Regions from separate parts of the Kitasatospora sp. NPDC093806 genome, predicted to be linked through region 2. Evidence: riboswitches for the same ligand, from Rfam matches in the RefSeq annotation. Region 2 holds a riboswitch; each other region holds the start of a gene.
What was found. A riboswitch is a leader RNA that binds a small molecule or an ion and turns the genes downstream of it on or off. The one in region 2 is predicted to bind thiamine pyrophosphate.

Region 1 (2,258 bases), on a different contig from region 2:
CACCGGGTCGTACGGCGGCGCGTCCGCGCCCAGCACCGAGGCGGCGGCGGCCGCGCCGGACTGCAGCGCGTGGTCCCAGTGCTGGACGGTCAGCCGGGCGCCGGAGCGCGCCGAGAGGTAGCTGACGCAGTCGCCGGCCGCGTACACGCCCGGCAGCGTGGTGCGCAGCCGCTCGTCCACCAGGACGGCGCCGGCCGCGTCCAGCCCGACCCCGGAGCCGGCCAGCCAGCCGGTGGCCGGGCGGGCGCCGACGCCGACCAGCACCTCGTCGGCCGGCAGGTGCGAGCCGTCCGCGAGCAGCACCGCCCCCGGTTCGACGGCGGTGACGCCGGTGCCGCAGCGCAGGTCGACCCCGGCGGCGGCGTACCAGGCGGCCATCGCCCGGCCGACCTCGGCGGGCAGCGCGCCGGGGACGGGCGCCGGGCCGGCCTCGACCACGGTGACCTCGCAGCCGGCCGCCCGGGCGGCGGTGGCCACCTCGGCGCCGATCCAGCCCGCGCCGACCAGCACCAGGCGCAGGCCGGGGCGGAGCAGGGCGCGCAGCGCGAGCGCGTCGTCCAGGGTGTGCAGCAGGTGGGCCCGCTCGGCGCCGGGCAGGGCGCGCGGCTCGGCGCCGGTGGCGATCACCAGCGCGCCGTACGGGAGGTCCCCGGCGTCGGTGTGCAGCACGCCGGGGGTGCCGGCCGTTGCCGGGGTGAGGCCGGTGGCCCGGCGGCCGGTGAGCAGCTCGACGCCGAGCGCTCCGAGGTCGAGGTCGAGGGGGGTGGCGTCGGCCTTGCCGAGCAGGACGTCCTTGGAGAGCGGCGGCCGGTCGTACGGCGCGTGCGGCTCCTCGCCGAGCAGGGTGACCGGCCCCTGCCAGCCGTCCCGCCGCAGCGCCGCGGCGCAGTGCGCCCCGGCCAGTCCGGCGCCCACCACGACCACCCGGTCCGTCCGTCCGACCTGCTCTGTTCCGCTCAGCTCTGCCACGCCCGCCACTGTACTCAGCCAGGTCCCGGGCCCTCCGGCCTAGGCCGGGACCTCCGTAACAGGTGCCTTCAGCGGCCCCGCTCCCCGGAGTTAAGGTGGGGGCACCATCACGGGAGCCCGGCGTACCGGGCTGAGAGGCGGGCTGACACGGCCTGCGACCGTCCGAACCTGATCCGGGTCATACCGGCGAAGGGAGAGCAGCGACTTTGACACGCTTGGCACCGGGCGGCGCCCACGCCGACGTGCTGGTGGTCGGCGGCGGCGTCATCGGACTGGTGGTCGCCTGGCGGGCGGCCCAGCGCGGACTGCGCGTCACCGTGCTCGACCCGGCCCCCGGCGGCGGCGCCGCGCAGGTCGCGGCCGGCATGCTCGCCCCGGTCACCGAACTCCAGTACGGCGAGGAGCCGTTGCTGCGGCTCGGGATGGCCTCCAACGAGCGGTACGCGGCCTTCGCCGCCGAACTCGCCGAGGCCGCGGGCGGCCAGGACACCGGCTACCGGCAGTGCGGCACGATCGCCGTCGCCCTGGACGCGGACGACCGCGAAGAGCTGCGCGAGCTGCACGCCTTCCACCTCCGGCTCGGCCTGGACTCGCGGTGGCTCACCGGCCGCGAGGCCCGCCGGCTGGAGCCGATGCTCGCCCCGGGCGTCCGGGGCGGCCTGCACGTCACCGACGACCACCAGGTGGACGGCCGCCGGCTGTCCCGCGCGCTGGTCCTGGCCTGCGAGCGGGCGGGCGTCGTGCTGCACCGCGCCGAGGCCGCCGAGCTGCTGGTCGAGGGCGACCGCGCGACCGGCGCCCGCACCACCACCGGCGAGCGCGTCGACGCCGACCGGGTGGTGCTCGCGGCCGGCTCCCGCAGCCACCTGCTGCCCGGCCTGCCGCCGGGCGTGCTGCCCCCGATCCGCCCGGTCAAGGGCCAGATCCTGCGGCTGCGGGTGCCCGCGGCGTACCGGCCGTTCCTGTCCCGGAACGTGCGCGCCGTGGTCCGCGGCGGCCACCTCTACCTGGTGCCGCGCGCCGACGGCGAGCTGGTGATCGGCGCCACCACCGAGGAGCAGGGCCACGACACCACGGTCACCGCCGGCGGCGTCTACGAGCTGCTGCGCGACGCGCACGAGCTGGTGCCCGGCATCACCGAGCTGCCGCTGGTGGAGACCGCCGCCGGGCTGCGCCCGGGCTCGCCGGACAACGCGCCGCTGCTCGGCCCGACCGCCCTGCCCGGCCTGGTCGCCGCCACCGGCCACTACCGCAACGGCGTCCTGCTCACCCCGGTCACCGGCGACCTG
Region 2 (2,258 bases):
CCGTCGACCTTCTCCAGCGCCTGGTAGAGCGGCACGGTGCCGATCGGCACGGGGGAGTTGCGCAGGATCCACTCGCGGGTGGTGTGGATGTTGCGGCCGGTGGAGAGGTCCATGACGGTGTCGGCGCCCCAGCGGGTGGCCCAGGTCATCTTCTCCACCTCCTCCTCGATCGAGGAGGTGACGGCGGAGTTGCCGATGTTGGCGTTGATCTTCACCAGGAAGTTGGTGCCGATGATCGCCGGCTCCACCTCGGGGTGGTTCACGTTGACCGGGATGACGGCGCGGCCGCGGGCCACCTCGTCGCGGACGTACTCGGGCGCCAGGCCCTCGCGCAGGGCGACGAACTCCATCTCGGGGGTCACGACGCCGCGCTTGGCGTAGGCCAGCTGGGTGACGGCGGTGCCGTCGCGGCCGCGCAGCGGGCGGCGCGGGCGGCCGGGGAAGACCGCGTCGAGGTTGCGCAGGTTGCCGCCGCGCGGCGAGGTGTGCTTGATGCCGTCGTCCTCGGGGCGCGCCTCGCGGCCGTCGTACTCCTCGACGTCGCCGCGCTGGCGGATCCACGGGTCGCGCAGGGCGGGCAGGCCGCGGCGCACGTCGGGCTCGTAGGCCTGGTCGGTGTACGGGCCGGAGGTGTCGTACAGCGGGACGGTCTTGCCGTTGGTGAGGACGACCTCGCGGTACGGCACGCGGAGGTCGGGGCGGGTTCCCTCGCGGTAGGCCTTGCGCCAGGCCGGGGTCGGGTAGCCGGTGCCCGCGCTGGAGACGTCGCCGTTCTGGGCAGACTTCGGCTGTGCCTCAAAGGTGGTCATCAGACCTTCAACTCCCTACGCCGGCATTACCCGGTCAGGTTCCTGCGGTCGACGCAGCCGCCGGTCCGTCCGTCGACGTCCCGTTCAGCGCCCTCTCAGCCCGGTGCTCCGAGCTCCCGCGTCCGCAGGCGGTGTTGCCTGCGCATGACGTCCAACACCGTAGCGAGCCGATCGCCGGAGGTCCAGAGCGGGTCCGGCGGGAGGAATGGCGAGGTCCGGACGGTGAACGGTGGGGCGCGGAGCCGTCCGGGCGGGCAGACTGGCAGGGCGAGCGAGCGGGCGGGTGGGCGGACGAGGCGAGGGAGGGCCGGCGTGGTCGGGAGTGCGGGGCGGGTCACCGGGGCGGTGGGCGCGGGACTGGTCGGCGAGGTGATGGTGCACGTCCCGCAGCGGCAGGGCACCGAGGCGTTCCTGGCCTACCTGGCCGTGCCGGGGGACCGACTGCCGGTCGGCACGCCGGTGGTGGTGATCGAGTACCACCCGCCGAGGACCGTGTACGTAGCGCCCGTCGTTCCGTGACGAGGCTGTGACGGGATGTCATGTCGGTTCCCTTTCCAATGGTTTGCCCCCGGCGGACAATCCGAATCGGCGCATCTCCTGCGCCGGAAGGGGGAGTTGCACCATGGGGTACGTCATCGCCGGTGCGGTCGCCGGCGCACTGATCGTCGGGATCACGCTCTTCAAGATGATGTGGCGGGTCGCCGAGCCGAACGAGGCGCTGATCATCTCCGGCTCGCGGCACCGCACCGAGGGGGTCGGTGACGGACTGGGCTTCCGGATCGTCACCGGCCGGGGAACACTGGTCACGCCCGGCCTGCAGGGTGTCCGGCGGCTCTCGCTGGACCTCAACGAGGCCGAACTGAACGTCGAGTGCGTCACCACGCAGGGCATCCCGGTCCGGGTCAAGGGCGTGGTGATCTTCAAGGTCGGCGACGACGACGTGTCGATCGCCAACGCCGCCCGCCGCTTCCTGGACCAGCAGAAACTGATCAGCCAGCGGGTCCACAACGTCTTCGCCGGCCACCTGCGGTCGATCGTCGGCGGGCTCACCGTCGAGGACATGATCCGCGACCGCGAGCGGCTCACCGGCGAGACCAGGGCCGCCTCCGGGCTGGAGATGGAGAAGCTCGGGCTGATCATCGACACCCTGCAGATCCAGGAGATCATCGACCCGACCGGCTACATCAAGAACCTCGCCATCCCGCACGCCGCCGCCGTCCAGCGGGACGCCCGGATCGCCCAGGCCGAGGCCGACCGGCTGGCCACCGAGGCCGAGCAGGAGGCCGCCGCCCGCAAGGCCGAGGCGACCCGCAACAGCGAGATCCAGCAGTCCTCGTACCAGGCCGAGCGGGACACCGCCAACGCCCGTGCCCGCCAGGCCGGTCCGCTGGCCGACGCCGCCGCCCGGCAGCAGGTGGTGGTCCAGGAGACCCGGGTCGCCGAACTGGA
Region 3 (2,258 bases), on a different contig from region 2:
TTTGCCGCCGCTGGACGCCGGCGCGACCACGTGGTTGTTGGTGAGGATGTGGCCCTCGGTGTCGAAGACGAAGCCGGTGCCGGTGCCGGACTCGCCGTTGCCCTGCGCCTTGATGGTGACGACGCTGGGCAGCGCCTTCTGCGCGATGCCGGCCACCGAACCGGGGGCGGGCTCGTTCTTCTGCGTGTTGTTGGCCTGGACGGTGGTGGAGCTGTGGTCGGCCTTGGCGCTGACCTTGACGTCGTCGCGGTCCGCGACGACCACGCCGACCGCGCCGCCGGCCACGCCGGCGATCAGCGCGACGGCCGCGACCAGCGCGATCAGGCCGCCGCGCTTCTTGCGCGGGCCGCCGGGGGCGCCGGGGTACTCACCGGGGTAGCCGAGCGGGCCGCCGGGGCCGCCCGGGGTGCCGGGCGCGCCGGGGGTGATGTCGTGCGCGCCGCCCCAGCCGCCGAGCGGCTGGCCCGCGCCGAAGGGGTGGTGGTGCTGGCCGGTCGCGCCGGGGGCGTGCGGCGCGGCCGGGGCGCCGTACGGGTCGTGCGCGGCGTGTGCGGCGGGCGCGCCGAGCGCTGCCTGCCCGGCGTGCGTGGCGTGCGTGCCGTACGGGTCGTGCGCCGCGGCGAGCGGGGGCACCGGGGTGCCGGGCGCCGGGGTGGCGTACGGGTTGCCGACCGGGGCGGCCGGGGCGGCGGGCGCCGCCGGGGCCGGGGCCGGGGGCAGCACCGGCGGCGGGGCGTCGAGGTAGCCGGGCGCGGCGGCCGGGGCCGGCGCGGTGGGCGCCTCGGCGACCGGAGGGACCGGAGCGGGCGCGGTGGGCGCGGCGGGCGCCGGGTCCGGGGCCGGGACCTTGCCGAAGGCCACGGTGGGCGTGAACCCGCCGGAACCCCCCTCGGCGGCCGGGGCCGCCGGGGCCGGCTGGTCGGCCGCGGGCGTCGCTGCGGGGGCGGGACCGGCGGCAGACTGCTGCGCCGGACCGTCAGGAGCGGGACCCACCACCCCCTGGCCGGAGGGCTGCTCCCCCTGCGGCCCGGTGGACCCAACCTCGCGCTCGGTGCTCACGGACGACCTCCATAGCTGACAGGACCAACAACCATAGTTTTTCGCACACCCGATTCGATTGCCGTAAGGAGCCTTCTGAAGAACTCATAAGAATCCTTAGCCGGGCCAGACAGCCCACCGGCGGCCCGCGCACCCGCTCCGCCTTGGCGTTCTCCCCCACGCCGGTTAGCCTGTCGCTCCAAACTGACACGCGGGAGCTTGGACCGACCAGGCTGAGAGTGCGCCGGTCGACCGTACGCCACGGGTTCCGTGGGCTGCCGTCGAGGGGGCGCAGACCGCCGGAACCTGTCCGGGTAATGCCGGCGTAGGGAGTGAACGGCCATGCCGCCTGCTTCGTCATCCTCGTCCTCGGGCGCGCCCGCGTCCGGGAACGTCCCCCCGACCTCGGACGCCGCGGGAGCCGTCCCCGGTTCCCGGGCGACCGCGGACGCCACCGGGGCCGCGGCCACCGCCACCGCCGTGGCGGACCACCCGCACCGGGTCGAGGCGCCGCTGGTGCTGGACACCGCGCCGCCGCGCACGCTGCGCTTCCGCGACCACTTCGCGCTCTGGATGAACCTCGGCGTCTCACTGATCGGCTTCACCACCGCCGCCACCGTGCTCGGCGCCCAGGGCAGCGAGCTGTCGCTGGCCGCCGCCGTGACCGCGATCGTGGCCGGCACCGTGGTCGGCACCGCGATGCTCGCGGTGGCCGCGCTGATCGGCGCCCGGACCGGCGCCCCGGCCATGGCCAACCTGCGCGGACTGTTCGGGACCCGGCTCTCCTACGTGCCGACGGTGCTCAACATCGTCCAGTGCGTCGGCTGGGGCGTCTACGAGCTGCTGACGATCGCGCTCGGCGCGCAGACCGTCGCCGGCACCGAGGGCTACCGCTGGGTCTTCGTCGTCCTGGCCGGCGCCGTGACCACCGCGCTGACCATCTGGCCGCTCGGCGCGATCGCGGTGCTGCGCCGCTTCGTCGCCGCCGCGGTGGCGGTCGCGATGGTGTACTTCACCGTCCAGCTGGGCCGGCACGGCGTGTCCGACCCGGGCGCGGGCAACTGGCACGGCTTCCTGAAGGCCACCGACGCGATGATCGCGGTGTCGATCTCCTTCGTGCCGCTGGCCGCCGACTACACCCGGCACTCGCGCACCCCGCGCTCGGCGTTCTGGGGCAGCTTCACCGGCTACACCCTGGCCCAGGTCTGGTGCTACGTGCT

Region 1: another riboswitch for thiamine pyrophosphate. It lies ahead of thiO (glycine oxidase ThiO); the one in region 2 lies ahead of thiC (phosphomethylpyrimidine synthase ThiC).
Region 3: another riboswitch for thiamine pyrophosphate. It lies ahead of AB0N76_RS29910 (cytosine permease); the one in region 2 lies ahead of thiC (phosphomethylpyrimidine synthase ThiC).

The regions. Positions count from the first base shown of each region.
Region 1 is NZ_JBFBDO010000024.1:70,165-72,422, reverse strand. Features, by position in the region: gene AB0N76_RS15165 (FAD-dependent oxidoreductase) at 1-960, opposite strand, end outside; TPP riboswitch at 1,069-1,181, shown strand; gene thiO (glycine oxidase ThiO) at 1,176-2,258, shown strand, end outside.
Region 2 is NZ_JBFBDO010000040.1:3,101-5,358, forward strand. Features, by position in the region: gene thiC (phosphomethylpyrimidine synthase ThiC) at 1-809, opposite strand, end outside; TPP riboswitch at 805-939, opposite strand; gene AB0N76_RS20025 (hypothetical protein) at 1,122-1,328, shown strand; gene AB0N76_RS20030 (SPFH domain-containing protein) at 1,432-2,258, shown strand, end outside.
Region 3 is NZ_JBFBDO010000086.1:24,794-27,051, forward strand. Features, by position in the region: gene AB0N76_RS29905 (trypsin-like peptidase domain-containing protein) at 1-1,059, opposite strand, end outside; TPP riboswitch at 1,240-1,387, shown strand; gene AB0N76_RS29910 (cytosine permease) at 1,381-2,258, shown strand, end outside.